Eleftheria terrae: one gene and its partners. The protein of the gene in region 3 interacts with the protein of the main gene of each other region in a pairwise test. Links are inferred from orthologs where the notes say so. Each region holds a gene or a part of one and is shown on either strand. Other genes may lie near its edges.

The links.
Region 1: the proteins of lpdA (region 3) and odhB interact in binary tests that used the Escherichia coli proteins (3 or more experiments, as listed by UniProt). The link is inferred for Eleftheria terrae from one-to-one orthologs.
Region 2: the proteins of lpdA (region 3) and N7L95_RS07695 interact in binary tests that used the Escherichia coli proteins (3 or more experiments, as listed by UniProt). The link is inferred for Eleftheria terrae from one-to-one orthologs.

The regions. Positions count from the first base shown.
Region 1 is NZ_CP106951.1:1,044,190-1,053,904, forward strand. The notes cover bases 3,082-5,979. They hold odhB (2-oxoglutarate dehydrogenase complex dihydrolipoyllysine-residue succinyltransferase), read right to left. Parts: upstream 5,222-5,979; coding sequence 3,941-5,221; downstream 3,082-3,940. Other genes in these bases: lpdA (dihydrolipoyl dehydrogenase), read right to left, coding at 3,082-3,930; N7L95_RS04700 (2-oxoglutarate dehydrogenase E1 component), read right to left, coding at 5,326-5,979. Also shown: N7L95_RS04680 (hybrid sensor histidine kinase/response regulator), read left to right, coding at 1-892; cell division protein ZapE, read right to left, coding at 1,249-2,349; more of lpdA, read right to left, coding at 2,503-3,081; more of N7L95_RS04700, read right to left, coding at 5,980-8,184; N7L95_RS04705 (hypothetical protein), read right to left, coding at 8,487-8,765; N7L95_RS04710 (Tim44 domain-containing protein), read right to left, coding at 9,101-9,715. UniProt on the Escherichia coli protein: E2 component of the 2-oxoglutarate dehydrogenase (OGDH) complex which catalyzes the second step in the conversion of 2-oxoglutarate to succinyl-CoA and CO(2).
Region 2 is NZ_CP106951.1:1,734,996-1,744,863, forward strand. Bases 6,818-9,868 are described here. They hold N7L95_RS07695 (UvrD-helicase domain-containing protein), read right to left. Parts: upstream 9,489-9,868; coding sequence 7,146-9,488; downstream 6,818-7,145. Other genes in these bases: N7L95_RS07690 (class I adenylate-forming enzyme family protein), read right to left, coding at 6,818-6,890; N7L95_RS07700 (GMP reductase), read left to right, coding at 9,714-9,868. Outside these bases: N7L95_RS07670 (glycoside hydrolase family 19 protein), read left to right, coding at 1-1,409; N7L95_RS07675 (PhoX family protein), read right to left, coding at 1,610-3,847; N7L95_RS07680 (hypothetical protein), read left to right, coding at 4,023-4,238; N7L95_RS07685 (IclR family transcriptional regulator), read right to left, coding at 4,360-5,244; more of N7L95_RS07690, read right to left, coding at 5,292-6,817. UniProt on the Escherichia coli protein: A helicase with DNA-dependent ATPase activity. Unwinds DNA duplexes with 3'-5' polarity. Translocates on single-stranded DNA with 3'-5' polarity. Initiates unwinding more efficiently from a nicked substrate than double-stranded DNA.
Region 3 is NZ_CP106951.1:1,273,675-1,283,398, forward strand. The notes cover bases 3,008-5,914. They hold lpdA (dihydrolipoyl dehydrogenase), read right to left. Parts: upstream 5,405-5,914; coding sequence 3,611-5,404; downstream 3,008-3,610. Other genes in these bases: N7L95_RS05670 (sodium-translocating pyrophosphatase), read left to right, coding at 3,008-3,488; aceF (dihydrolipoyllysine-residue acetyltransferase), read right to left, coding at 5,415-5,914. Also shown: N7L95_RS05660 (hypothetical protein), read left to right, coding at 1-414; ppa (inorganic diphosphatase), read right to left, coding at 514-1,053; more of N7L95_RS05670, read left to right, coding at 1,293-3,007; more of aceF, read right to left, coding at 5,915-7,121; aceE (pyruvate dehydrogenase (acetyl-transferring), homodimeric type), read right to left, coding at 7,223-9,724. UniProt on the Escherichia coli protein: Lipoamide dehydrogenase is a component of the glycine cleavage system as well as of the alpha-ketoacid dehydrogenase complexes.

The DNA of each region.
Region 1 (9,715 bases), 230 kb from region 3 along the record:
CGCCCTGCGCAAGGAAAACGTCGACCTGCTGCTGGTGGTGAACACGGCCGTCGAGGCCAGCATGCCGCACATCATCGACGCGCGTCAGCGCCTGCACCTTTCTCTGCTCGCCGCGCCGCTGCGGGTGCAGGGTGACCGGGTCCGCCTGACCCAGGTGGTCACCAACCTGCTCAACAACGCCGCGCGCCATACCGCGCCGGGTGGCGACATCTGGCTCACCGTGCAGCGAGAAGGCCAGCAGGCGCACATCTCGGTGCGCGACAGCGGCCATGGCATCGAGCCGGCCATGCTGCCGCATGTCTTCGACCTGTTCGCCCAGGTGCCCAGCCCAGGCACCGCGCTCAGCGCGGGACTGGGGGTGGGGCTGGCGCTGGTGCGCCGGTTGGTGGAGCTGCATGGCGGCAGCGTCGCTGCCTACAGCGAGGGGTCCGGCCAGGGCAGCGAGTTCACCGTGCACCTGCCGCTGGCGACCCAGGGCTTGCCCACCCTCAGCCCGGCCGAAGCGCGCAGCTTTCGCCTCTCCGCCCGGGTGCTGGTGGTGGACGACAACCGCGCGGCGGCAGACCCGGTAGGCGCACTGCTGCGCCTGATCGGGGCGGATGCCAAGGTCTGCTACGACGGCGATGCGGCCCTCTACGCGATCGACGACGGATTCCAGCCCGACGCGGTGGTGATCGACCTCGGCATGCCGGTGATGGACGGCTTCGAGCTGGCCCGGCTGATTCGCCAGCATCCGCACAGCAAGGACGCCCTGCTGATTGCCCTGACCGGCTGGGGCCACGAGCAGCACAAGCAGATGACCCAGGCCGCCGGCTTCGACCACCACCTGACCAAGCCCATCGACTTGGCCGCCTTGCAGGCCGCGCTCAGCACGATCCGGCATGCGTCGTGAGTCAGCCGTCGCGCGGTCGGCTGCGCGCCATGCGCCATGCGCCGTGCGCCATGCCGTGCGCCATGCCATGCGCCGTGCCATGCGCCATGCCGTGCGCCATGTGCCGTGCGCCCTGTGCCACGAGCGATGTGCCATGAGTCTGGGGCAATATGCCGCGCATCGCCCACCCCGCTTCCCGCGCCACCTGCCGGGAGCCGGCACGGCATGATAGACGCCTGCAAGGCAGGTCGCGAGGGCCCTCAGTGGACCCCAGCGGGCGCGACACCTGCAGGCCGGCCAGCGGCCGACAGGCGGCCTGCGCGGCAAGCCGGCGCCGAACACCGGCGGCTGCCGCGAGCGGTGGCCGCTGGCGGCGTTCAGGTCAGCCGGGTGTCCACATTGCGGTGTGCCAGCGAGAGGAACTCGGTCGACTGCATCTCGTGCAGCCGCGAGACGGTGCGTGGGAACTCGTGCGCCAGCGGGCCGTCGGTGTAGAGCTGCTCGGGCGGCACTTCGGCCGACAGCATCAGCTTGACGCGGCGGTCATACAGCACGTCCACCAGCCAGGTGAAGCGGCGGGCCTCGGATGCGAGCCGCGGCGACATGCGGGGCACGTTCGACAACAGCAGGGTGTGGAACTGGGTGGCCAGTTCCAGGTAGTCGTTCTGCGAGCGCGGCCCACCGCACAGCGTCTGGAAATCGAACCACACCACGCCGCCGGCGCGGCGCCGGGCGCGAATCTCCCGGTGCTCGATATGGAGCAGCGGGTCCTCGTCACGTGCCTCGGCCAGGCGCTCGAAGGCCTGCTGCATCTGGGTGTCGGCCTCGATGCCCAGCGGCGTGTGGTACAGCTGCACCTGCTCCAGCGTGCGGCGCCGGTAGTCAGTGCCGTTATCGACGTTGATCACCTCCAGCTTGTCCTTCAGTAGCTCGATGGCCGGCAGGATACGGTCGCGATGCAGCCCGTTGGGATAGAGCTCGTCGGGATGGAAGTTGGACGTGGTGATGATGCTGACCCGGTTGTCGAACAAGGCCTGCAGCAGGCGGTGCAGGATCATCGCGTCGGTGACGTCCGCCACATGGAACTCGTCGAAGCAGATCAGCCGGTGCCGCCGCGCGATGCGCCGGCCCAACTCGTCCAGCGGGTCGGCCATGCCCTTCAGCTCGGCCAGCTCGCGATGCACCTCGCGCATGAACTCGTGGAAATGCAGTCGCGTCTTGCGCTGCACCGGCACGGCGTTGAAGAAGCAGTCCATCAGGAAGCTCTTGCCCCGCCCCACCCCACCGAACATGTAGACGCCCCTGGGCAGCGGCGGGCGCCGCAGCAGCTTGGTCAGCGCATTGGAGCGGCGGGCCTTGTAGTCCACCCACTCGTCGTAGCAGCGCTGCAGCGCCTCGATGGCGCGCAGCTGCGCCGGATCGCTGCGATAGCCGCGCTCCTTCAGCGTCTGTTCGTACAGCTCGGTAACGGTGACCATCGAAACCTGTTGTCGTTGTTCGCCGGCTCCTGGGAGCGCGCGTGAAAAGGGCGACCCGCAAGTCGCCCTCCGTCCCGGTGATGCAGGGGCCGCTGCCGCCGCGGGCCCACCGGCTCAGGCCGGTAGGCCGGGCAGCGGCGCCCCGGCCAAGGCTCAGAAGTTGAGCGTGCGCTTGTCCACCGCCAGGGCGGCTTCCTTGGTCGCCTCGCTCAGCGACGGGTGGGCGTGGCAGATGCGCGCGATGTCTTCGGCGCTCGCCTTGAACTCCATCGCCACCACGCTCTCGGCGATCAGTTCCGAGGCGTAGGGGCCGATGATGTGCACGCCCAGGATCTCGTCGGTCTTGGCGTCCGCCAGGAACTTCACCAGGCCGGTGGTGTCGCCCAGCGCCCGCGCGCGACCGTTGGCCAGGAAGGGGAAGCTGCCGGCCTTGTAGGCACGACCGGCGGCCTTCAGCTGCTGCTCGGTCTGGCCCACCCAGGCGATTTCCGGGTGGGTGTAGATGACCCAGGGCACGGTGTTGAAGTTGACGTGGCCATGCTGGCCGGCAATGCGCTCGGCCACCGCCACGCCTTCTTCCTCGGCCTTGTGCGCGAGCATCGGGCCGCGCACCACGTCACCCACCGCCCAGACATTGGGCAGGTTGGTCTTGCAGTCGTCGTCCACCACGATGGCGCCGCGCTCGTCCAGCTTCAGGCCCACTGCCTCGGGGTTCAGGCCGATGGTGTTCGGCACCCGGCCGATCGAGACGATCAGCTTGTCCACCGACAGGATCTGCGAGCCGCCCTTGGCATCGACATAGTTCACCGCCACGCCTTCACCGTCGGTCTTCACCTCGGCGATCTTCACGCCCAGCTCGATCTTCAGGCCCTGCTTGGTGAAGATCTTCAGCGCTTCCTTGGCAATCTGCTCGTCCACCGCGCCGAGGAAGGTCGGCAGCGCTTCCAGCACCGTCACCTCGGCGCCCAGGCGGCGCCACACCGAGCCCATCTCCAGGCCGATGACGCCGGAGCCGATCACGCCCAGCTTCTTCGGCACCGCCGGGATGCGCAGGGCACCGTCGTTGGAGAGGATCTTGTCCTCGTCGAAGGCCGCGCCCGGCAGGGCGCGTGCGTTCGAGCCGGTGGCCACGATGATGTGCTTGCCGACCAGGGTGTCCTCGGTCGTGCCGCTGACCTTGATCTCATAGCCGCCCTCCACCGCCTTGGCAAAGGAGCCGCGGCCGTGGAAGAAGCTGACCTTGTTCTTCTTGAACAGGTAGAGGATGCCGTCGTTGTTCTGCTTCACGACGGTGTCCTTGCGGCCCAGCATCTTCGCCACGTCCATCGACAGGTTGGACAGCGAGATGCCGTGGTCGGCGAAGGAGTGGCCGGCCTGCTCGAAATGCTCGGAGGACTGCAGCAGCGCCTTCGAGGGAATGCAGCCGACGTTGGTGCAGGTGCCGCCCGGGGCCGGGCCGCCCTTGCTGTTCTTCCATTCGTCGATGCAGGCGGTGTTGAAGCCCAGTTGGGCCGCGCGGATGGCGGCGATGTAGCCGCCGGGGCCGCCGCCGATGACGATGACGTCGAATTGTTTGCTCATCGTCGGGTCCTCAGATGTCGAACAGCAGGCGGGCCGGATCTTCCAGCGCTTCCTTCATGGCCACCAGGCCCAGCACGGCTTCGCGGCCGTCGATGATGCGGTGGTCATAGGACATGGCCAGGTAGTTGATCGGACGGATCACGATCTGGCCGTTCTCCACCACCGGGCGGTCCTTGGTGGCGTGCACGCCCAGGATGGCCGACTGCGGCGGGTTGATGATGGGGGTGGACAGCATCGAGCCGAACACGCCGCCGTTGGAGATGGAGAAGGTGCCGCCCGAGAGGTCCTCGAGGCCCAGCTTGCCGTCCTTGGCCTTCTGGCCGAATTCGGCGATCTTCTTCTCGATCTCGGCGAAGGTCATCTGGTCGACGTTGCGCAGGATGGGCACCACCAGGCCGCGCGGCGAGCCGACGGCAATGCCGATGTCGAAGTAGCCGTGGTAGACGATGTCGTTGCCGTCCACCGAGGCGTTGAGCACCGGGTACTTCTTCAGCGCATGCACCGCCGCCTTGACGAAGAAGCTCATGAAGCCGAGCTTGACGCCGTGCTCCTTCTCGAACTTCTCCTGGAACTTCTTGCGCATCTCCATCACCGGCGCCATGTTCACTTCGTTGAACGTGGTCAGGATGGCGTTGGTGGCTTGCGACTGCAGCAGGCGCTCGGCCACGCGGGCACGCAGGCGGCTCATCGGCACGCGCTGCTCAGGGCGGTCGCCCAGGTTGGCCACCGGCGCGGCCACGGCCGGCAGGGGCTTGGCGACGGCGGGTGCCGCCGGGACCTGCACCGGTGCGGGCACCGCAGCGGCGGGCTTGGCACCGCCTTCGATCGCGCCCAGCACGTCACCCTTGGTGATGCGGCCGTCCTTGCCGGTGCCGGCCACCGAGCCGGCGGTCAGGTGGTTCTCGGCCATCAGCTTGGCGGCAGCGGGCATCGCCACGTCGGACTTGCTGCCGCCCGTCGCGGCGGCAGGCGCTGCCGGCGACGCCGCAGCAGGCGCCGGCGCCGCAGCAGCCGGAGCACTGGCAGCGGGAGCGGCTGCACCGGCCTTGCCTTCGGTGTCGATCTTGGCGATGACCTGGTCGGAGGTGACGGTGCCGCCGTCAGCCACCACCAGCTCACCCATCACGCCGGCGGCAGGCGCCGGCACTTCCAGCACGACCTTGTCGGTTTCGATCTCGATCAGGATTTCGTCCTGGGCCACGGCTTCGCCGGGCTTCTTCTTCCATTGCAGCAGGGTGGCTTCGGCCACCGATTCGGAGAGCTGCGGAACCTTGACTTCTACGATTGCCATAACGTGTCTTTCGATGTCTGTGATGCGGCGCGGCCGGCCCCTGGCCCGGCGCCGCGCAGGCGGTCAGGCGGGGCAGGCGGCGCCCGCCCCGACCGCGAAGCTGCTTATTTGGTGAGGACGAAACCCTTGAGCTTGGCGAAGGCCTGGTCGAGCAGCGCCTTCTGTTGCTCCTGGTGCAGGTGGGCGTAGCCCACTGCCGGCGAAGCCGAGGCCGGACGGCCGGCATAACCCAGCTTCTGGCCTTCGCTCATGTTCTCGTGGATGTAGTGCTGCACGAAGAACCAGGCGCCCTGGTTTTGCGGCTCGTCCTGGCACCACACGACATCGACCAGGTTGGGGTACTTCTTCAGCTCGGCCGCGAAGGCCTTGTGCGGGAAGGGATAGAGCTGCTCGACGCGGATGATGGCAACGTCGGCAGCCTTCTTCTCCTCGCGCTTCTTGACCAGGTCGTAGTAGACCTTGCCCGAGCAGGCGATGACGCGCTTGACCTTGGCCGCATCCACCTGCGGGTTCAGCTCGCCGATGACCGTGCGGAACTCGCCCTTGGTGAACTCGGCCAGCGGCGAGGTGGCGTCCTTGTTCCGCAGCAGCGACTTCGGCGTCATGATGACCAGCGGCTTGCGGAACATGCGCACCTGCTGGCGGCGCAGCACGTGGAAGATCTGGCTGGCGGTGGTGGGCTGCACGACCTGGATGTTGTTGTCCGCGGCCAGCTGCATGAAGCGCTCCAGGCGGGCCGAGGAGTGCTCGGGGCCCTGGCCTTCGTAGCCGTGCGGCAGCATCAGGGTCAGGCCGTTGGCACGACCCCACTTCACTTCGCCGGAGGCGATGAACTGGTCGATCACCACCTGGGCGCCGTTGACGAAGTCGCCGAACTGCGCTTCCCAGATCACCAGGGTGTTGGGGTCGGCGCTGGCATAGCCGTATTCGAAGCCGAGCACCGCTTCCTCGGAGAGGATGGAGTCGATGACGACGAACGGAGCCTGGTTGTCGGCCACGTTCTGCAGCGGGATGTAGCTGCCCTCGTCCCACTTCTCGCGGTTCTGGTCATGCAGCACGGCATGGCGGTGCACGAAGGTGCCGCGGCCGCAGTCCTCGCCCGACAGGCGCACCGGGTAGCCGCTGGCCACCAGCGAGGCGAAGGCCAGGTGCTCGCCCATGCCCCAGTCGACGTTGATCTCGCCACGGCCCATCGCGGCGCGGTCGGCGATGACCTTCTCGACCAGCGGGTGCACCTTGAAGTTGCTCGGGATGGTGGTGATGCGCTCGGCCAGGCGCTTGACCTCGGCCAGCGGCAGCGCGGTGTCGGCCGCGTCGGTCCACTTCTTGCCGAGGAAGGGCGACCAGTCCACCGCGTACTTGCTCTTGTAGTCGGTCAGCACCGGGTCGACCGTGTGCTTGCCGGCGTCCATCGCGGCGCGGTAGGCCTTGGCCATCTCGTCGGCCTCGTCGCCGGCGATGGCGCCCTGCGTGCTCAGCTTGTCGGCGTAGAGCTTGCGGGTACCGGGGTGGGCCGCGATCTTCTTGTACATCAGCGGCTGGGTCAGCGAAGGGGTGTCCTGCTCGTTGTGGCCCAGCTTGCGGAAGCAGACGATGTCGACCACCACGTCCTTGTTGAACTCCTGGCGGTAGTCGAGCGCCAGCTGCGTGGCCAGCACCACAGCCTCGGGGTCATCGCCGTTCACGTGCAGCACCGGGGCCTCGATCATCTTGACGACGTCGGTGCAGTACAGCGTCGAGCGGCTGTCGCGCGGGTCGGAGGTGGTGAAGCCGATCTGGTTGTTGATGACGATGTGCACCGTGCCGCCCGTGTAGTAGCCACGGGTCTGGGCCAGCGCCAGCGTTTCCATCACGACGCCCTGGCCGGCGAAGGCCGCGTCGCCGTGCACCAGCACCGGCAGCACCTGGTCGCCAGCCTTGTCGCCGCGGCGGTCCATGCGGGCCTTGACCGAGCCTTCGACCACCGGGTTGACGATCTCCAGGTGCGAGGGGTTGAAGGCCAGGCTCAGGTGCACCGGGCCGCCAGGGGTGGAGACGTCGCTGGAGAAGCCCTGGTGGTACTTGACGTCGCCGGCCGGCAGGTCTTCGGGCGCGGTGTGGTCGAACTCGGAGAACAGGTCGCGCGGGGTCTTGCCCAGCGTGTTCACCAGCACATTCAGGCGGCCGCGGTGGGCCATGCCGATGACGATTTCCTGCACGCCCTTTTCGCCGGCGCGCTTGATCAGCTCGTCCATCGAGGCGATGAAGCTCTCGCCGCCTTCCAGCGAGAAGCGCTTCTGGCCGACGTACTTCGTGTGCAGGTAGCGCTCCAGGCCTTCGGCGGCGGTCAGGCGCTCGAGGATGGCCTTCTTCTTCTCGGCGGTGAAGACCGGCTTGGAGCGGATGCTTTCGAGCTGCTGCTGCCACCAGCGCTTTTCAGCCGGCTCGGTGATGTGCATGAACTCGGCGCCAATGGTGCCGCAGTAGGTCTCGCGCAAGGCCTGCACGATCTCGCGCAGCGTCATCTGCTCGGCCTTGGTGAAGTAGGTGTTCGTCGCGCTGAACGTGATGTCCATGTCGGACTCGCTCAGGTCGTAGAACGCCGGCTCCAGCTCGGGGATGCGGGGGCGCTCCTGGCGCTTGAGCGGGTCGAGGTCGGCCCAGCGGGAGCCGAGGAAGCGATAGGCAGCGATGAGGGACTGGACGTGGACCTGCTTGCGCGCCACGGCCAGGTCGGCACTGCTGGCCTTGACCGCGAAGGCGTTGGACTTGGCGCGCTGGGCGAAGGATTCGATCACCGGCGCATGCGGCACGTCACGCGCTTCGGAGCCGTCGGCGGCGGGGACGTTCTGCAGCGCATCGAAGTAGGCACGCCAGTTGTCCGGCACCGAGCCGGGGTTGTCGAGATAGGCCTCGTACAACTCTTCCACATAGGGCGCATTGCCCCCGAACAGGTACGAGTTCGACCTGTATTGCTGCATCATTTCGCTCACCTTTCACCCCGGTTTCCAGGGCTGTTGGCTGGTTGGACAACCTTCCGCGACACGGCTTGACCGGTTGGCGGATTGCGACCCGCCTTTCATCTGGAATCAATACAGAAACCAGCAAAGGGGACGGGAAGGACCTGCTTTTCAGACGGCGCACTCTAACACCGTTGTAACTCGCTCGCCACTGCGGCAACTGCTTAGCATGTGAAGCATCTGGCGGATGCCAGGGCCGGCACGGCCGCCGCGATGCCTCGCCGCAACCGGCGGGACAGGCATCGCGACGGCAGCCACGATGGGCTTCAGCGCGCGGCGCCGCCGCTGGCCGAGGAAGCCGCCGCTGCGGGTTGCGAAGCGGCGGACTGCGGCGCCTCGGCGGCCGCCGGCAACCGGGTGGTGCCGCCGATGCCGACACCAACGCCGCCCCGCCCCACCCCGACCGTGCCGCCGATGCGGCCGTCCGAGCCGATGGACACGCCGACGCCGCCGAAGCCGACCGGCACCGACAGGCCCACGCCAACCGAACTGCAGGCGCCGAGCAGGGGCACGGCGATGAAGAAGGAAACCAGGCTGCGTCGCATGCGGGCATGTTAGGACTGATTCACATCGAAGTCATCCTTGCGCCGGCGAACCCTGTTGGCAGCGTTGGCGCCTCGTCCCGCCTGGCAGGCCGGGCGGTTTCGTGCTCTCGCGGCGAAGGGCCGCTGCGGCGCCCCGCGGCCCCATGCCGGTGGTCCGGCATAGGGAATGAGAGGCAGGCGGCCGATGCGGCGACGGCTCCAGAGGCGGCAGGCGGTCGCCGGCACGCTTGAGTGACAGCCCCCGAGGGCAGCCGGCGGGCAGCAAAAAGGGCGGCCGAAGCCGCCCTTTTTGCCGGCAGCCACACGGGCTGCCAGCTTGGCCGAGCCGTGCAGGCTCAGGATGCCTGCGTGATGCCGGCAATGGCCCAGTCGCGGCTCTCGTCGAGCGGGCGCACGAAGTGCCACAGCTCGTTGAACGGCTCGGCCGGCGCCTCGGCCGCCTCGCGGATGAGGCCGTGGAAGCGCACCGTCACCACCCACTGGCCGTTCTCTTGCGCCGGGTGGATCACCTCGGCCTCGAGTTGCAGCACGTCGGTGCGCTGTGCGGCGCCCTGGCGCTCCTGCAGGTCCAGGCGCAGCGAGGCAAACAGCTCCGGTGTCGTGAACTTGCGCAGGTCGTCCACTTCCTGGGCATCGTTGGCCGCCTGCAGGCGGATGAACAGCATCTTCGCCACGCGCTCGAAGCCTTGCGCATCAAAGCCGGGAACGGCGACGCCGGCCGGTGCCGAAGCGCCCTTGCCGAGCGAGATGCCGCCCGCCGCAGCGGCAGAGACCGGCTTGAATTCGCCAGCGGTGCGCTGCATCGGCTGCGCGGCTGCCGGGGTACCGAACGGCGCGGGGCCGCTGCCGCCGTGCGCATGCGCGCCGGCCAACTGCATGCCAGCCGGAGCCTGGCGCGCCGCACCGCCGCCGAAGCGGCGCATCAGGAAGCGGATGACGAAGAACAGCGC
Region 2 (9,868 bases), 470 kb from region 3 along the record:
CGGGGACCAACAAGCCGCCAGTCGCCGCCTTCAGCGCCACGGTGGACCGGCTCAGCCTGCAGCTCGACGGCAGCACCTCCAGCGATGCAGACGGCCAGGTCAGCCAATGGCGCTGGGAGTTCGGCGACGGCAGCAGTGCCAGCGGCGCCAAGGCAAGCCACAGCTACGCCGCACCCGGCACCTATGCCGTGACGCTGACCGTGACGGACAACCAGGGCGCCACGGCCAGCAAGGCCCAGAGCTTCGCGCTGGCCTCGGTCATCAAGGATCCGGTCACCGGCAAGTACATCCTGCGGCTGTCCGACGTCCAGGCCACCGAAGCGGCATTGACGAACACGGCATTGTTCCGTTCGGTGAAGGCCTCGGTGGCGACCCGCCCGCAGAGCGTCGTCAATACCGTCACGCCGGGGGCTGCCGGGAATCCGGAGAACGTCAAGCGGGTCGAGCGCCTGCTGCCGCAAAGCCAGTGGGACTACCTGTTCCCGATGCGCGACGGCTCCTACACCTACACCGGCTTGCTGCAGGCCATCGCCAAGTTCTCGGGTGTCTGCATGAGCTACAGCGACGGCCGCGACTCCGACGCCATCTGCCGCAAGATCCTGGCAACGATGTTCGCGCACTTCACGCAGGAAACCGGCGCGCACGACCGCAACAACGCCATCCCGGAATGGCGCCAGGCGCTGTACTTCGTGCGCGAGGCGGGTTGCACCGAGAACAGCTACGGCTGCCCGTACAACAACGAATGCAGTCCCACCACCTGGCAGGGCCAGGCCTGGCCCTGCGGCAAGGACGCGCAGGGCCGCTTCAAGCAGTACTTCGGCCGCGGCGCCAAGCAGCTGTCCTACAACTACAACTACGGGCCGTTCTCGGATGCGATCTTCGGCGACGTGAAGGTGCTGCTGAACGCCCCCGAGCAGGTGGCCGACACCTGGCTGAACCTTGCCTCGGCGGTGTTCTTCCTGGTCTACCCCGCCTCGCCCAAGCCCAGCATGCTGCATGTGGTGGACGGCACCTGGCAGCCCAATGCGGTGGACACCGCGGCCGGCATCCGGCCGGGCTTCGGGGCCACCACCAACATCATCAACGGAGGCATCGAATGCGGGCAAGGCGCGGAGAAACCGCAGTCGGTCAACCGCATCGCCTACTACCGGCAGCATGCGGCGGCACTGGGCGTGCCGATCGGCCCGCAGGAAGAGCTGGGCTGCGCCAACCAGAAGCGCTTCGAGGTGGGCGGCGCCGGCGCGCTGGACATCTATTGGGACCAGGACTGGTCCTACCACCCGGACAAGCCGGAAGGCAAGGCCTTCGCCTGCAAGCTGGTCGGCTACCAGACCGCCCACTTCGCACTGAAGGCCGGTGACTACCAGCGTTGCGTGGAGAAGTTCTTCGACGTGGTGGTCAAGCCCTGAAACGCGCCGGCCTCCACAGGGGAGGCTGGCATGCCATGCAAGGTGGCGATGGCGCAGGGGGACGCAAACAGCACCGGCCCCCACTCTAGGAAGCGCAGTTGGCGGGCTGCGCCCCCTTGGCGCCCTTCCGCGCGCCTCCGGGTCCCTGGTGTCATGCGGCGGTTCCGGCTCGTTGCGCACCGCGAGCCGGAGCCCCGGCGTCAACTGCCGATGCGGCCGCCGTCGTTCTTGGTGATCACGATGGTGGCCGAGCGCGGCCGCGCGGTGCCGCCGTCGGGCCAATGGCTGCTGTACTTCGAGGGGCTGCCGATGTCGGCCAGCCGGGTGCTCTCGCCCGGGTGCTGGATGTTGACGAACAGCGCCTTGCCGTCGGGCGTCTCCGCGCAGCCGGTGATCTCGCTGCCCACCGGGCCCACCAGGAAGCGCTTGAGGGTCTGGGCCGTCGGCGCCTTGCCGACTTGCGTGTCCACCGCCAGCGTCGTCTTGTCGGCCTTGGTGTGGGTGAGCGTCTTCTTGCCACCATCGCCCACCTGCCCCGGCAGCGCGGCCAGCATCATGCAGTTGGTGACATCGGTGTAGGCGCCGTCATCGGTCTGGATCCAGCAGACACCGGTGGCGCGGCTGAACCACAGGCCGTCCGGGCTGGAGAAGTCCTGGTCGGCAGTGAGGCCCGACAGGTTCACCGTGGCCGGATCGGAGCCCACTTCGGCGCCGAACAGGTAGACGTCCCAGGCGAAGCCGGTGGCTGCGGCCTCGCCGCCGTTCTCCCGCAAACGGATGATGTGGCCGTTGTGGTTGCCGGCCGACCCCGCGCCGCCGTCCTTGTAGGAGCGCGGGTTGGCCGCGTCGACCCCCATCTGCGAGGTGCTCGCCGGGTCCGGCTCGACCTTGCGGTTGCTGTTGTTGGTGAGGGTGTAGTAGACCTCGCCGGTGCCCGGATGGGTCGCGCACCATTCGGGCCGGTCCATCTTGGTCGCGCCCACCGCATCGGCGGCCAGCCGGGCATTGATCAACACGTCGGCCTGGTCGGCGAAGTCGTAGGCCGCGTAGCCAGCGATGGCCGGCTGGTCGATCGACAGCTCGATCCACTGGCCGGTGCCGTCGGCATTGAACTTGGCGACGAAGAGCTTGCCCGAGTCGAGGTACTTGTCGCCCGTGGTGATGCGGTTGGCCGGGTTCGCATCGGCCGCGTTCCATACCGCGGTGGAGACGAACTTGTACATGTACTCGCCGCGCGAGTCGTCACCCATGTAGACCGCCAGCGGCTTGCCCGGCACCAGCCTGGAGAAGGCGGCACTCTCGTGCGCGAAGCGGCCCAGCGCGGTGCGCTTCTTCATCGAGGTGTTGCGGTCGTAGGGGTCGGCCTCGACGATGTAGCCGTAGGTGTTCAGCTCGTTGCGGTAGTCGCCAGCGGCCGTCGCGGCCTTCACGCTCAGGTCCCAGCGGGCGTACTTGTCCTCGCTGCCGGCGGTTTCCCAGCCGTGGCGGGTGTTGGCGCCCTTCTTGCGGCCGTAGCGCTCCAGCGCCACGATGCTCTTGTCGCCGGCCCGCGCGGTGTCGTCCTCGGCCGAGCGCTTGAAGTAGTTGGCCCAGTTCTCCTCGCCCGACAACAGCGTGCCCCACGGGGTGTAGCCCGTGCCGCAGTTGTTCAGCGTGCCGCGGGCGGCGGTGCCGTCGGTCGAGTACCTGGTGACCATCAGCGCATGGCCGCGCGCCGGCCCGGCCAGCACCACCGGGGTGAGCGGCGTGAAGCGGCGGTTGTAGGCCGAGTCCTGCACATAGCGGAAGCGGCCGTCGGCCTTGCGCACCTCGACGATGGAGATGCCGTGCGCCGCCACTTCCTTGTCGACCTCGGCCGCAACGCGGGCCGAGTTGGGGCTGCCGCCGGCCGGGTGCATGAACAGCACCTGGCCGTTCTCGTCCGACGTGGCTTCGTGGTTCATCGCCAGCAGGCCGCGTTCGGACCCGTTGGGGTCGCGGGCAGTGCCGGCGGCGTTGAGGCCGAAGAACTCCATGCCGTCGTGGTGATCGCCGGCGCGCTGCTCGTAGTTGTCGTCGGTGCCGTCGTTCTTGTAGGCGGCCACGCCGGCGGCGATCGGGTCGCCCAGGCGGTACAGCACGCTGGCCGTGTAGCCCTCGGGCACCACCACCGTGTCGGCCAGGCTCTTGGCCACGGCCTTGAAGCCGAGCAAGGTCTCGGCCGGCGGCTGGCCGTTGCCGGGCTGATGGTCGTCGTCGTCACCCCCGCCCCCGCCGCAGGCGGCCATCGCCAGGCCGCCGAACACCGCGGTGGCCGCGGTGCCAACGCCGCCCCGCAGCATGGAGCGGCGGCTCATGCGGGCCTGCAGCACCGCCTCGAAGGTTTCGTTGCCCGAGTTGTTGTTGTCGATGTCGTCGTGATCGATGGCTTGCTGGGGAAAGCCGAGCGGCTGGCTCATGGAGTCGTCCTCTGTAGGGCGTTGGGGTGAAAGACCCGCGGCAGCTTAGGGACGATGCATGAAGGAGCCGTTACAGCTTCATGAACATCGTGTGACGGATGCCCGCCGGCCGGCGCCATGGCAGGCCGGCCGCACACCGATAATGAAGCCGTTTCTGCTCCGGAATCGACACATCATGCGCCCTGCCCTGCGTTACTTGCAGCAGCTGCTGCTCGGCGGCCTGTGCAGCCTGCTGCTGGGCGGCTGCGCCGTCGTCAGCGTGGCAGGCGCGGCCGCAGGGGCCGCCATCTCGGTCACCGGCGCGGTGGTGAGCACCGGCGTCAAGGTGACGGGCGCAGCGGTCGAGGCCGGCATCAACGCCGTCTCCGACGACGACGAGGATGACGACTGACCGTGCCCGGCGGCGCCGGCCTTTCGCCGGGCGCCCGGCTGTCCCGCCCGGGGCGTGAGCCCGACATGGGCGGCGCTTGCTGGCGGGTCGGTCGGCTCGCCTGCGCTTGCGCCTGCCGGTCTCACTGTCCGGCGGCACGCTCCAGCTGTGCGCCCAGCGCCACCAGGCGCGGCCGCACCTGCCCCAGCAGATCGTCGCGGCTCAGGTGGAAGGCCGGGCCACCGCAGTTGATGGCCATCAGCTTGCGTTGCCCGGCCGGCCGGAAGGCCACCGCGATCGCATTGACCTCTGGCTGCCAGTCGCCGAAGGAGCAGCACACGCCGAGCTCGCGGTACTGCTGCACGCCTTGCTCGATGCCTTCCCGCAGGCGCGGCCAGGCGGCCTCGTCGAGCTCGCGGATGCGCTCCATCAACGCCTGGCGCTCGCCCTCGTCGCACATCGCGAGGTAGGCGCGGCCCATCGCCGTGGTGGCCAGCGGGATGCGCGAGCCGACGTCCAGGCTGAGCGTCAGCGCCGACTGGCTGCGGCAGTTCTCGACATAGATCATGCTCAACCGGTCGCGCGAGCCCAGCGACACCATGGCCTGCGAGGCATCGGCCAGCGCCTGCATCAGCGGCCGGGCCTGCTGGCGCACGTCCATGCGGGCGAGCATCGCGCTGCCGAGCGACAGGGTGGCGCTCCCCAGCCGGTAGCGGCCGGTGTCCTCCACCTGATCGAGGAAGCCGAGCCTGGTCAGCGTGTAGGTCAGGCGCGAGACGGTGGACTTGGGCAGGCCGCAGCGCCGCGCCAGCTCCTGGTTGCCCAGCATCCCGTCACTGGAGCGGAAGCAACTCAGCACGTCCAGGCCGCGGGCCAGCGCGGTGACGAAATGTCGGTCCTCCTTCAGCTTGCCGGGCCGGCTGCCCGCAGCACCGGCATCACGGCGGCCGCGGGTCTGCCCGCCGCCGCTGCGGTCTACCGTGTCATCGCCCGCCGTTGCCGCGGCATCTGCCTGCCGTGTGCCCATCTCGCGTCCCCTCGTGTTGCCGTCCCACTGTGGCAGCGTCGCCGGCCTCAGGCGCAGCTGCCCGCAAGCGGCTGCTGGGCCAGCTCGCGCAGGCGGGCCTTCGCCACCTTGCCTGTGGTCGAGGCAGGCAATTGCGCCATCAGCACGATGGCCGACGGCAGCTTGTATGGCGACAACCGCTCGCGCAGCCAGGCCTGCAGCGTGCCCGCCTCCAGTTGCCGGCCGGGCACTGGCTCCACAAAGGCCACCACCTCTTCGTTGCCCGGCACCGGGCGCCCCACCACCGCTGCCTGCATCACGTCGGGGTGGGCGCACAAGGCCTGCTCCACCTCCACGGGGTAGACATTGAAACCGGATCGGATGATGAGTTCCTTGGAACGCCCCACCACCTCCAGCACACCGTCGGGCGCCAGGCGCGCCAGGTCGCCGGTATGCAGCCAGCCCTCGGCGTTCACCGTCTGCCGGGTCAGCACGGCATCGCGGTAGTAGCCCTTCATCACCTGCGGCCCGCGCACCCACAGCTCACCGGTCTCACCGCCAGGCACCGGCTGCTGGCGCTGCAGGTCGACGATGCGCACCTCGGTGCCGGGGATGGGCATGCCCACCGAGGCGTCACGCCGCGGCGTGTCGAGCCGGGTCTGGGCGATGGAGGGCGCGGCCTCGGTCATGCCATAGCCGTTGTGCAGCACCACGCCCAGGGCCTGCTCGACGGCGGCCTTCAGCGCCTCGTCCAGTGGCGCGCCGCCCGACTGCGCCACACGCAAGGCCGGCGCCCGCAGGACATGGCCCGGCTGGCGGCTCCAGGCCAGCAGCTTGGCGTACATGGCCGGTACGCCATGCAGCACCGTGATGCCGCCGACGGCCAGCGCCCGAGCCATCTCCGCCGCATCGAAACGCGGCACGAGGACCAGGCTGGCGCCAGCATGCAGCGTCGCCAGCAGCACGGAAGTCAAGCCATAGACATGCGACAGCGGCAAGACGCCCCAAACCCGGTCGCCCGGCACGAGCCGTCGCATGCGCCGGCCGTTCTCGGCGATGAACAGCAGGTTGGCATGCGTCAGCATCACGCCCTTCGGGCTGCCGGAAGTGCCCGACGTGTAGACGAGGGCAGCCACTTGCTCGCTGGCCGCCGCATGGACCGGCTCCGGCCGGCAGTCCTCGTTGAGCGCACCCAGGTGCAAGGCGCCCAGCTCGGGCCAGTCCTGCGCCGCGGCACCGAGCCGGCGCGCGTGGGCGGCGGCTTCCGCCGAGCCGCCCTCCAGCACCACCACCCGGCGAGGGCCGGCATGTTCGATGACCGCATCGACTTCGCGCGGCGACAGCCGCGCATTCACCAGCGAGCACCAGGCGTCGATGGTGCTGCAGGCCAGCGCGAGCAGCGCCGCTGCCGCGCAGTTCTCGGCCACCACCAGCAAGCGGTCGCCGGGCCGCAAGCCGGCCGCAGCCAGCCGCTTGCCGGCCGCAGCCACCCGCTGCTGCAGCTCTGCGTAGCTCAGCTGCTGGGTGGCGTCCTCGAGGGCCGGCGCGGAGGGCGTGTCACGCGCCCAGCGGTCGATCACCTGGTGCAGGCGGGCCGGCAGGACGGGGCAGGTCGAGCCGGCGTCAACGGAAGCCGCCGCAGCGGCCAGGGGCGATGAGGCAGTCATGACCGCGATGTCCCGCAATGCCAAGGAACGCGGATCGTGTCACGGGCCCCGGCCAACGTCAATTCAGATCGAAACGACGTTCTGCACAGCAGAACATAGGCGCTCGCCAGCCCACGTGTCCCGGGCGGCTGCACCCCTTCACCCGCGGAATGCGAACCCGGATGGCAGCCGCCCCGCGTCGTGCCGCCCCGGGGGAGGCTCCGCGCGCCGACGCCGATGCCGGGGCGGCATTGCCACCGCACCAGCGGCGCGGCTTCAGTCGACCGGCGTCAGCTTCGCCACGCTGAGCGCCAGCCACTTCATGCCATGGCGGCCGAAATTGATCTGTGCGCGCGCGTCCGGGCCGCTGCCTTCCAGCGTCACGATCACCCCTTCACCGAACTTCGTGTGGAAGACCGACTGGCCCATGCGCAGGGCCACCCCGTCGGAGGTGGCCACCTTGGGCGCCATCTTCTTCTCGCCGCCAGCCGCCACCGACCCCGCGCCCGGGCCGCTGGCCCAGGCGGCCTTGTAGTCGCGCGCATAGCCGGAGCCGAAGGCCTGCACCTTGGGAGTGATCCACTTCAGCGCCGCCTCGGGCAGCTCCTCGAAGAAGCGGCTCTTGATGTTGTAGCGGGTCTGCCCGTGCAGCATGCGGGTCTGGCTGTGGCTCAGGTAGAGCCGTCGGCGCGCCCGGGTGATGGCCACATACATCAGGCGCCGTTCCTCCTCGAGCCCCTGGTGGTCGGACAGCGAGTTCTCGTGCGGGAACAGGCCTTCCTCCAGCCCGGTGATGAACACCACGTCGAACTCCAGCCCCTTGGCGGCATGCACCGTCATCAGCTGGATGGCATCCTGCCCCGCCTGGGCCTGGTTATCGCCGGCCTCCAGCGCCGCGTGAGTGAGAAAGGCGGCCAGCGGCGACATGATCTCGCCGGTCTCGGCGTCCGGGGTCTGCTCGGTGCGCGCCACCGCGGGCGGGTCGCCGTCAGCCAGCGCGCCGGGTGAAGCGGCCTGCTCGTCCACCGGCAGGGCAATGGCATCCTTGCCGAAGCCTTCCTGCGTGACGAAGGCCTCGGCCGCATTGACCAGTTCGGCCAGGTTCTCCAGCCGCTCGCGGCCTTCCTTCTCGTTGAGGTAGAAGTCGGCCAGGCCCGAGGCCTGTACCACGTGCTCGATGATCTCGCGCAGGGTCAGGCCGCGGGTGGCGTCGCGCATCGCATCCACCAGCTGGTTGAACGCGAGCAGGTTCGCGCCGCCCTTGCCGGTGACGGCCGTCACGCTCTGGTAGAGGCTGCGGCCGCTGGCGCGCGCCGCGTCCTGCAGCTGCTCGATGGTGCGTGCGCCGATGCCCCGGGTCGGAAAGTTGACGACCCGCAGGTAGCTGGTGTCGTCGTTCGGGTTCTCCAGCAGGCGCAGATAGGCCAGCGCATGCTTGATTTCGGCCCGCTCGAAGAAGCGCAGCCCGCCGTACACGCGGTACGGGATGCCGGCATTGAACAGCGCGCTTTCCATCACCCGCGACTGGGCGTTGGAGCGGTAGAGGATGGCGATCTCCGAGCGCGCAATGCCGTCACGGTGCAGCTGCTGTGCCTCCTCGATCAGCCACTGCGCCTCGGCATAGTCGCTGGTGGACTCGTACACCCGCACCGGCTCGCCGGGCCCGGCCTCGGTCCGCAGGTTCTTGCCCAGCCGCTTGGTGTTGTGCGCGATGAGGTGGTTGGCCGAGTCGAGGATGTTGCCGAAGCTGCGGTAGTTGCGCTCCAGCTTGATGACCTGCTCCACCTCGAACTCGCGCTCGAAGTCCGACATGTTGCCCACCTGGGCACCGCGGAAGGCGTAGATGCTCTGGTCGTCGTCGCCCACTGCGAACACGCTGCTGCCCGGTCCGGCGAACATCTTCAGCCAGGCGTACTGCAGCCGGTTGGTGTCCTGGAACTCGTCGACCAGGAGATGCCGGAAGCGCCGCTGGTAGTGCTCGCGCAGGGCCGGCTGGTCGCGCATCAGCTCATAGGTGCGCAGCATCAGCTCGGCGAAGTCGACCACGCCTTCGCGCTGGCACTGGTCCTCGTAGGCCTGGTAGATCTCGGCCAGCTTGCGGCTCTGCTCGTCGCGCACCACCACGTCCTGCGGCCGCAGGCCTTCTTCCTTGCTGCCGGCGATGAACCATGTCACCTGCTTGGGCACGAAGCGTTCCTCGTCGAGGTTCATGCCCTTGATGACGCGGCGCACCGCCGAGAGCTGGTCCTGCGAATCGAGGATCTGGAAGCCCTGCGGCAGGTTGGCGAGCTTCCAATGCGCCCGCAGGAAGCGGTTGCACAGGCCGTGGAAGGTACCGATCCACATGCCCCGCACGGGGATGGGCAGCATGGCGCCCAGGCGGGTCAGCATCTCCTTGGCGGCCTTGTTCGTGAAGGTGACGGCCATCACGCCGGCCGGGGAGACCTGGCCGGTCTGCACCAGCCAGGCAATGCGGGTGGTGAGCACCCGCGTCTTGCCGGAGCCGGCGCCAGCCAGGATCAGGGCCGGACGGCTGGGCAGCGTGACGGCGGCCAGCTGCTCCGGGTTGAGGTTGTTGAGCAGGGCCGACGCAGCGGCAGGCGGAAAATCGAGACTCATGTCGCGATTCTAGGGAGCCCGGCGAAGCCCCTTGCAGCCGATGCCGCGCGAGGTGAGTAGAATCAGCCACCGGGCCCAAATTTTGGCGCCCGGTTTTTGTTTGCGCGGCCACCTCCGTCCCCGGGGGCCTTCGGCCGCCGGCCGGGTCTCCAAGTCAAGCGCTCGCAGCCTTCGACGCCGCACTGCTTCAACGCGGCGTCCTACCTGCTTACGGAGCGATCTCTGATGGAAATCTTCGACTACGACAACATCCTGCTGTTGCCGCGCAAATGCCGCGTGGAAAGCCGCAGCGAGTGCGACACCTCGGTGGAGTTCGGCGGCCGCCGCTTCAAGCTGCCGGTGGTGCCCGCCAACATGAAGACGGTGGTGGACGAACGCAT
Region 3 (9,724 bases):
GCCGACGCCGACCGCAGCGACACCGAGGCCCCGGGCCACGCGGTGGCCGAGACGGTCGGCGACATCTTCCGCTCGCTGTTCGGCCACAGCGAGCACGGCGACCTCTACAGCGACGCGGTCGAGCGCGGCAGCCTGGTGCTCACCGTGCGGGCCGACACCGAACGCGCCTGTGGCATTGCCCTGGACATCCTGCATCGCCGCCAGGCGGTGGACATCCATGTGCGCAACGAGCAGCGGGCTCCGCGCCGAGCAGCCGGCGCAGGCGAGCCAGGCCGCGCGCACGACCTCGACGAACGAGTGGTCGGCGACATCCCCGTGCTGGGCGAGGCGCCGGCCGACGGCAGCCCGCTGCCCCCTCCCGGCACCGGGCGGGCCGGCATGCAGGCCATGGGCCGCAAGCCGGCCGGGCGCTGAGTCCGCCGCCCCCTCACCCGCTGCAGCGCTGCGGGCTCCCGACCCAAACAGAAAGGCCGGCAAGCGCCGGCCTTTGCATGCAGGGGTGGGCTGCCTTGCTTATTTCTTGCCGGACTTGGCGAAGTTCGCGATGCCGGCGCGCACTTCCTCGATGGCCGACTCGGTGCCTTCCCAGCCCTTCACCTTCACCCACTTGCCGGGCTCCAGGTCCTTGTAGTGCTCGAAGAAGTGCTGGATGCGGTGCAGGTGCAGCTCGTTCATGTCTTCGGGCTTCTGCCAGTGCTTGTAGATCGGCAGGATCTTGTCGATGGGCACGGCCAGCAGCTTGGAGTCGCCGCCTGCCTCGTCTTCCATCTTCAGGATGCCGATCGGGCGGCAGGTCACCACCACGCCGGGGATCAGCGGGAAGGGCGTGATCACCAGCACGTCCACCGGGTCGCCGTCGTCAGCCAGGGTCTGGGGGATGTAGCCGTAGTTGCACGGGTAGTGCATCGCCGTGCCCATGAAGCGGTCGACGAACAGGGCGCCGCTGTCCTCGTCGACTTCGTACTTGATCGGGTCGGCGTTCATCGGGATCTCGATGATCACGTTGAACTGCTCGGGCGCCTTGGCGCCGGGGGTGACGTTGTGAAGGCTCATGGTGCTGCTGCTTGGGTTGCAGGGGGAAAACCCGCAGTGTAGCGGCTCCTTACCGTCCGGCGAACGCGGCCCGGGCAGCGACTTGGTGCGCAACTGTGTCCAGCAGCAGGGGGCCACGCGTGGCCGGCATTGCGGGGGTCACGTGCTTCCCGTAGCATCGGCTCGCGACCGGGCAGCAGACCCAGGCGCGTTGCTCATTTCCGCTAGATATTGTTCATCTCTAGGAAGGAGACCGCCTCATGTCGACCTCTTTGGCGCTTTATTTCGCGCTGGTCTGCGGCCTTGCCGCAGTGCTGTACGGCTTCGTGTCGCGCAGCTGGATCCTCAGACAAGACGCGGGCAGCGCCCGCATGCAAGAGATCGCAGCAGCCGTGCAGCAGGGGGCGGCCGCCTATCTGGCCCGGCAGTACCGGACCATCGCCGTCGTCGGCGTGGTGCTCGCGGTGCTGATCGGTCTGTTCATCGACCTGCGCACCGCGGCGGCCTTCGTGCTGGGCGCCCTGCTCTCCGGCGCCTGCGGCTTCATCGGCATGAACGTCTCGGTCCGTGCCAACGTGCGCACGGCGCAGGCCGCCACCCGCAGCATCAACGACGCGCTGGACGTCGCCTTCAGGGGCGGCGCCATCACCGGGCTGCTGGTGGTCGGGCTGGGGCTGCTCGGCGTGGGCGGCCTGTTCTGGTCGCTCACTGCGCTGGGCGATCCGGGCGCGCCGCTGTCGGACGTGCTGAAGCCGCTGATGGGCCTGGCTTTCGGAGCCTCGCTGATCTCCATCTTCGCTCGCCTGGGCGGCGGCATCTTCACCAAGGGGGCGGACGTCGGTGCCGACCTGGTGGGCAAGGTCGAGGCGGGCATTCCCGAGGACGACCCGCGCAACCCGGCCGTCATCGCCGACAACGTCGGCGACAACGTCGGCGACTGCGCCGGCATGGCGGCCGACCTGTTCGAGACCTATGCCGTCACACTGATCGCCACCATGGTGCTGGGCGCACTGATGCTCTCCAACGCACCGATGCAGGCGGCGGTCTACCCGCTGGCGCTGGGCGGCTTCTCCATCATCGCCTCCATCGTCGGCTGCGCCTTCGTGAAGGCCACGCCGAGCATGAAGAACGTGATGGCCGCGCTCTACCGCGGGCTCATCGTCTCCGGCGCCATCGCGCTGGTGGGGTTCTACTTCATCACCCTCTGGGTGGTTCCCGACAACGCCATCTACGAAGGTGGCACCCAGCTGCGGCTGTTCGGCGCCGCGGTGGTGGGCCTGCTGCTGACGGCCCTGCTGGTCTGGATCACCGAGTACTACACCGGCACCGACTACTCGCCGGTGCAGCATGTCGCCCAGGCCTCGACCACCGGGCACGGCACGAACATCATCGCCGGGCTGGGGGTGAGCATGAAGTCGACCGCCTGGCCGGTGCTGTTCGTCTGTGCGGCGATCGTTGCGTCCTTCCTGCTGGCTGGCCTGTACGGCATCGCGGTGGCGGCCACCTCGATGCTGAGCCTGGCCGGCATCGTCGTCGCGCTGGACGCCTACGGCCCCATCACCGACAACGCCGGCGGCATCGCCGAGATGGCCGACATGCCCGACAGCGTGCGCGCCATCACCGACCCGCTGGACGCGGTGGGCAACACCACCAAGGCGGTGACCAAGGGCTATGCGATCGGTTCGGCCGGGCTCGCCGCCCTGGTCCTGTTCGCCGACTACACGCATGCCCTGGAGGCGCGGGGCATGAACGTCAGCTTCGACCTGTCGAACCACATGGTGATCGTGGGCCTCTTCATCGGCGGGCTGATTCCCTACCTGTTCGGTGCCATGGCGATGGAAGCGGTCGGCCGTGCGGCGGGCAGCGTGGTGGAGGAAGTGCGGCGGCAGTTCAAGACCATTCCCGGCATCATGGAAGGCACCGCAAAGCCCGAGTACGGCACCGCGGTCGACATGCTGACCAGTGCCGCCATCAAGGAGATGGTGCTGCCCTCGCTGCTGCCGGTGGCCGTGCCCATCGTGGTGGGCCTGGTGCTTGGGCCGGCGGCGCTGGGCGGCTTGCTGATGGGCACCATCGTCACCGGCCTGTTCGTCGCGATCTCGATGTGCACCGGCGGCGGCGCCTGGGACAACGCCAAGAAGTTCATCGAGGAAGGCCACCACGGCGGCAAGGGCTCGGACGCCCACAAGGCCGCCGTCACTGGCGACACGGTGGGCGACCCGTACAAGGACACCGCCGGCCCGGCGGTGAATCCGCTGATCAAGATCATCAACATCGTCGCCCTGCTGATCGTGCCGCTGCTGCCAGTCGGCACGCTGAGCACCCGGGCCGAGGCGCCGCCGGCACCACAGGTGGCACCGGCCGCACCGGTGGCGCAGCTGGCACAGGTGACGCAGGTAACGCCCGCGCCCGCCCATGGGGCCGAGCCGGCCGTCAGGCCTGCCACACCGCGCTGAACTGGTTGAACTGAAGCGTCGTCACGGCAAGCCCGCCCGGGCCTGCCGACCTGCGAAGGCGCCCGAGGAGCACCGAGGGCGCCGGGAGGCCGCTTGGGAGCGGCCCTCTCGGCGCGCGCAGTTCATCGCCGGGGCGGCGGAACGTCGGTGCAGGTGCCGTGGGCGATCTCGGCGGCCATGCCGATGCTTTCGCCCAGCGTCGGATGCGGATGGATGGTCTTGCCGATGTCCACCTCGTCGGCGCCCATCTCGATGGCCAGCGCCACCTCGCCGATCATGTCGCCCGCATGCGTGCCGACGATGCCGCCGCCGACGATGCGGTGCGTTTCCTCGTCGAACAGCAGCTTGGTGTAGCCCTCGTCGCGGCCGTTGGCGATGGCGCGTCCCGAGGCCGTCCACGGGAACAGGCCTTTCTTGACCTTGCGGCCCTCAGCGCGGGCCTGGTCCTCGGTCAGGCCCACCCAGGCTACCTCGGGGTCGGTGTAGGCCACGCTCGGAATCACGCGGGCATCGAAGGCCACCTTCTCGCCGGCGGCCGCCTCGGCCGCCACATGGGCCTCGTGCACCGCCTTGTGCGCCAGCATCGGCTGGCCCACCACGTCGCCAATGGCGAAGATGTGCGGCACATTGGTGCGCATCTGGATGTCCACCGGGATGAAGCCGCGCTCATTGACGACCACGCCGGCCTTGTCGGCGCCGATCTTCTTGCCGTTGGGCGTGCGGCCCACCGCCTGCAGCACCAGGTCGTAGACCTGCGGTTCCTTCGGCGCGCCCTCGCCCTCGAAGCTCACGCGGATGCCCTCGGCGGTGGCTTCGGCACCCACCGTCTTGGTCTTCAGCATGATGTTGTCGAAGCGCGGCGCGTTCATCTTCTGCCACACCTTCACCAGGTCGCGGTCGGCGCCCTGCATCAGGCCGTCGAGCATCTCCACCACGTCCAGGCGGGCACCCAGCGTCGAGTAGACGGTGCCCATCTCCAGGCCGATGATGCCGCCGCCGACGATCAGCATGCGCTTGGGCGTGCCACGCAGCTGCAGCGCGCCGGTGGAGTCGACGATGCGTTCGTCCTGCGGCAGGAAGGGCAGGCGCACCGCCTGCGAGCCGGCCGCGATGATGGCCTGCTTGAAACGGATGGTCTGCGTCTTGCCGGTCTTCTCCGACCCTTCGCCGGTCGTCTCCTCGACCTGCACATGGTGCGGATCGACGAAGCTGCCATAGCCGCGCACGATGGTCACCTTGCGCATCTTGGCCATGGCCGCCAGCCCGCCGGTGAGCTTGCCCACCACCTTGGCCTTGTGGGCCCGCAGCTTGTCGAGGTCGACCGTCGGCGCGCCGAAGGCCACCCCGAGATCGGCGAAGTGCTTCACCTCGTCCATCACCGCCGCCACGTGCAGCAGCGCCTTGGACGGGATGCAGCCGACGTTCAGGCAGACACCGCCGAGCGTCGCGTAGCGCTCGACCAGCACCACCTTCATGCCCAGGTCGGCGGCGCGGAAGGCGGCTGAATAGCCGCCCGGGCCGGCGCCGAGCACGAGCATGTCGCACTCCAGGTCGACCCCACCGGAGTAGCTGCCGGCCGCCGGTGCGGCTGCCGGGGCCGGGCCGGGCGCAGGGGCCGCGACCGGAGCCGGGCCAGGTGCCGCAGCCGCCGTGGCGGGAGCCGGCGCGCCGGCGGCATCCGCCGCCTCCAGCGTCAGCACCACCGAGCCCTGGTTGACGACGTCGCCCACCTTGAGCTTCAGCTCCTTCACCACCCCCGCATGCGAGGACGGGATTTCCATCGAGGCCTTGTCGCTCTCGACGGTGATGAGGCTCTGGTCGGCCTTGACGGTGTCGCCCGGCTGCACCAGCACCTCGATGACGGCCACGTCCTTGAAGTCCCCGATGTCGGGCACCTTGATGTCGATCACTGCCACGGGCGGCTCCTTACAGCATCACGCGGCGGAAGTCCGCCAGCACATTGGCCAGGTAGGTGTTGAAGCGGGCGGCGGAGGCGCCGTCGATCACGCGGTGGTCCCAGCTCAAGCTCAGCGGCAGGATCAGGCGCGGCTGGAAGGCCTTGCCGTCCCACACCGGCTTCATGCTCGACTTGCAGACGCCCAGGATGGCCACCTCGGGCGCATTGATGATGGGCGTGAAGTAGGTCCCGCCGATGCCGCCGAGCGAGGAGATGGAGAAGCAGCCGCCGGTCATGTCGGCCGGACCCAGCTTGCCGTCGCGCGCCTTGGCGGCCAGCTCGCTCATTTCCTTGGCGATGGCGACGATGCCTTTCTTGTCGGCATCGCGGATCACCGGCACCACCAGCCCGTTGGGTGTGTCGGCCGCGAAGCCGATGTGGAAGTACTGCTTGAGCACCAGCTGCTCGCCGTCCAGCGAGGCGTTGAACTCGGGGAACTTCTTCAGCGCCGCCACGCAGGCCTTGATCAGGAAGGCCAGCATCGTCACCTTGACGCCCGACTTCTCGTACTCCTTGTTGAGCTGCACCCGGAAGGCTTCCAGCTCGGTGATGTCGGCATCCTCGTGGTTGGTGACGTGCGGAATCATCACCCAGTTGCGATGCAGGTTCGCGCCCGAGATCTTCTTGATGCGCGACAGGTCCCTGCGCTCGACCGGGCCGAACTTGGTGAAGTCGACCTGCGGCCACGGCAGCAGGCCCGGCAACGAACCGCCCGCCCCAGCCGCGGCCGCCGCGGGCGCCTTGGCCTTCTGCGCCTGGGTCTGCACGGCGCCGGCCATCACGCCCTTGACGAAGCCCTGCACGTCTTCCTGGGTGATGCGGCCCTTGGGACCGCTGCCCGGCACCTCGGCCAACGGCACGCCGAGCTCGCGCGCGAGCTTTCGGATGCTGGGCGAGGCATGCGGCAGCTTGCCCTGCGGCGCGCTCGGCTCATGCGCCGGCAGCGCCGCGGTGGGCACCACCCGCTCGACCGGCGCGCTGGCGAGCTCGGCCGGGCTGGCCGCGGCGGCCGGCGCCGGTGCAGCGGCCGCGGCCGGCGCCGCCACGGGCGTGGGCGCTGCAGCCGCGGCCGGCGCGCCGCCGGCCGCCTCGACCACGGCGATCAGGCTGCCCTTGCTGACCTTGTCGCCCAGCTTGACCTTCAGCTCCTTCACCACACCAGCGTGCGAGGACGGGATCTCCATCGAGGCCTTGTCGCTCTCCACCGTGATCAGGCTCTGCTCGGCCTTGATCGTGTCGCCCGGCTGCACCAGCACCTCGATCACCGCCACTTCGTCGAAGTCGCCGATGTCGGGCACGGTGATGTCCACCGGGCCGGCACTGGCGGCTGGCGCCGATACCGGCGCTGCCGCCGCGGCCTGCGTGGCCGGCGCGGGCGCGGGCGCCGCAGCAGCAGGCGCGGGCGCTGCAGCCACCGGAGCCGGGGCGGCCGCAGCACCTTCGGCGTCCACCACCAGCAGCACGCTGCCCTGGTTGATCTTGTCGCCGAGCTTGACCTTCATTTCCTTGACGACGCCGGCCTGCGTGGAGGGAATCTCCATCGACGCCTTGTCGCTCTCCACCGTCACCAGGCTCTGCTCGACCTTGATGGTGTCACCCACCTTGACCAGCACCTCGATGACCTCGACATCCTTGAAGTCCCCGATGTCGGGAACCGTCACTTCGACCAATGCCATGTTCTTGTCACTCCTGATCGGCGTCCGCGCACGGCCGCGCCGCCCCGGCCTGGCGGGGACGGCGCGGCCCAGTGGCTAGCGCGGCGGACGCACAAGTCCGCTCATGCGTAGAGGGGGTTCACCTTGTCGGCCTGGATGCCGTACTTCCGGATCGCTTCGGCCACCTTGGAAGCAGGCAGCGTGCCGTCTTCCGACAGCGCCTTCAGCGCCGCGACCACGATGTAGTGGCGGTTGACCTCGAAGTGCTCGCGCAGGCGCGAGCGGAAGTCGCTGCGGCCGAAGCCGTCGGTGCCCAGCACCTTGTAGGTCCGGCCCTTCGGGATGAAGGGGCGGATCTGCTCGGCATAGCTCTTCATGTAGTCGGTGGAGGCAATCACCGGGCCGTTGTGCGGCTGCAGCTGCTGCGTCACGAAGGCCACGCGCGGCGTCTCGGTCGGGTGCAGCAGGTTCCAGCGCTCCACGTCCTGGCCGTCGCGGCCCAGCTCGTTGAAGCTCGGGCAGCTCCAGACATTGGCCGCCACGCCCCAGTCCTGCTCCAGCAGCTGCTTGGCGAAGATCGATTCGCGCAGGATCGTGCCGGAGCCCAGCAGGTTCACGCGCGGCGTCTTCTTGGCGCCTTCCTCCAGCAGGTACATGCCCTTGATGATCTGCTCTTCGGTGCCCGGCTTGAGGCCCGGGTGCGGGTAGTTCTCGTTGAGCAGGGTGATGTAGTAGAAGACGTTGTCCTGCTGCTCCACCATGCGCTTGAGGCCGTGCTGCATGATCACCGCCACCTCGTGCGCGAAGGTCGGGTCGTAGCTGACGCAGTTCGGGATGGTGCCGGCCAGGATGTGGCTGTGGCCGTCCTCGTGCTGCAGGCCTTCGCCGTTCAGCGTGGTGCGCCCCGAGGTGCCGCCCAGCAGGAAGCCGCGCGCCTGCATGTCGCCCGCCGCCCAGGCCAGGTCGCCGATGCGCTGGAAGCCGAACATCGAGTAGTACACATAGAAGGGAATCATCACGCGGTTGTTCGTCGAGTACGACGTGGCCGCGGCGATCCAGGAGGCCATGCCGCCGGCCTCGTTGATGCCTTCCTGCAGGATCTGGCCGTCCTGCGCCTCGCGGTAGTACATCACCTGGTCCTTGTCGACCGGGGTGTACTTCTGGCCGTCCTGGCTGTAGATGCCGATCTGGCGGAACAGGCCTTCCATGCCGAAGGTGCGTGCCTCGTCGACCAGGATGGGCACCACGCGCGGGCCCAGGTTCTTGTCGCGCAGCAGCGCGGTCAGGAAGCGCACGTAGGCCTGGGTGGTGGAGATCTCGCGGCCTTCGGCGGTCGGCTCCAGCACGGCCTGGAAGGCACTCAGCTCGGGCACCGGCAGTTGCTCGTCGGCCTTGGCGCGGCGCTGGGGCAGGTAGCCGCCCAGTGCCTTGCGGCGCTCATGCAGGTAGCGCATCTCGGGCGTGTCGTCGGCCGGCTTGTAGAACGGCAGCTCGGCCAGCTTGTCGTCCGGGATGGGGATGTTGAAGCGGTCGCGGAAGGCGCGGATGTCGTCGTCCGTCAGCTTCTTGGTCTGGTGGGCGGTGTTCTTGCCTTCGCCGCTCTTGCCCATGCCGAAGCCCTTGACGGTCTTCACCAGCAGCACGGTGGGCTGGCCCTTGTGGTTGACCGCGCGGTGGTAGGCCGCATAGACCTTCTGCGGGTCGTGGCCGCCACGCTGCAGGCGCCAGATGTCGTCGTCGCTCATCTTGGCGACCATCTCCAGCGCCTTGGGATGGCGGCCGAAGAAGTTCTTGCGCACGAAGGCGCCGTCATTGGCCTTGCAAGCCTGGTAGTCGCCGTCGACCATGTCCATCATGATCTGGCGCAGGATGCCGTCCTTGTCGCGCGCCAGCAGCGGGTCCCAGTAGCTGCCCCACAGCAGCTTGATGACGTTCCAGCCCGCGCCGCGGAACTCGCCTTCCAGTTCCTGCACGATCTTGCCGTTGCCGCGCACCGGGCCGTCCAGGCGCTGCAGGTTGCAGTTGATGACGAAGATCAGGTTGTCCAGCTTCTCGCGCGCGGCCACACCGATGGCGCCCAGCGATTCCGGCTCGTCCATCTCGCCGTCGCCGCAGAAGACCCAGACCTTGCGGTTGGAGGTGTCGGCGATGCCGCGGGCATGCAGGTACTTCAGGAAACGCGCCTGGTAGATCCCCATCAGCGGGCCCAGGCCCATCGAGACGGTGGGGAACTGCCAGAAGTCGGGCATCAGCTTCGGGTGCGGATAGCTCGACAGGCCCTTGCCTTGCACTTCCTGGCGGAAGTTCAGCAGCTGCTCTTCGCTGATGCGGCCTTCCATGTAGGCGCGGGCATAGATGCCGGGCGAGGAGTGGCCCTGGATGTACAGCAGGTCGCCGCCGTGGCCTTCATGCTCGGCATGCCAGAAATGGTTGAAGCCGGCGCCGAACATGGTCGCCACCGACGCAAACGAGGAAATGTGACCGCCCAGGTCACCGCCGTCGGCCGGATTCAGGCGGTTGGCCCGCACCACCATCGCCATCGCGTTCCAGCGCATGTAGGCCCGCAGGCGCTCCTCGATGTCGAGGTTGCCCGGGCAGCGTTCCTCGTCCTCGGGCTCGATGGT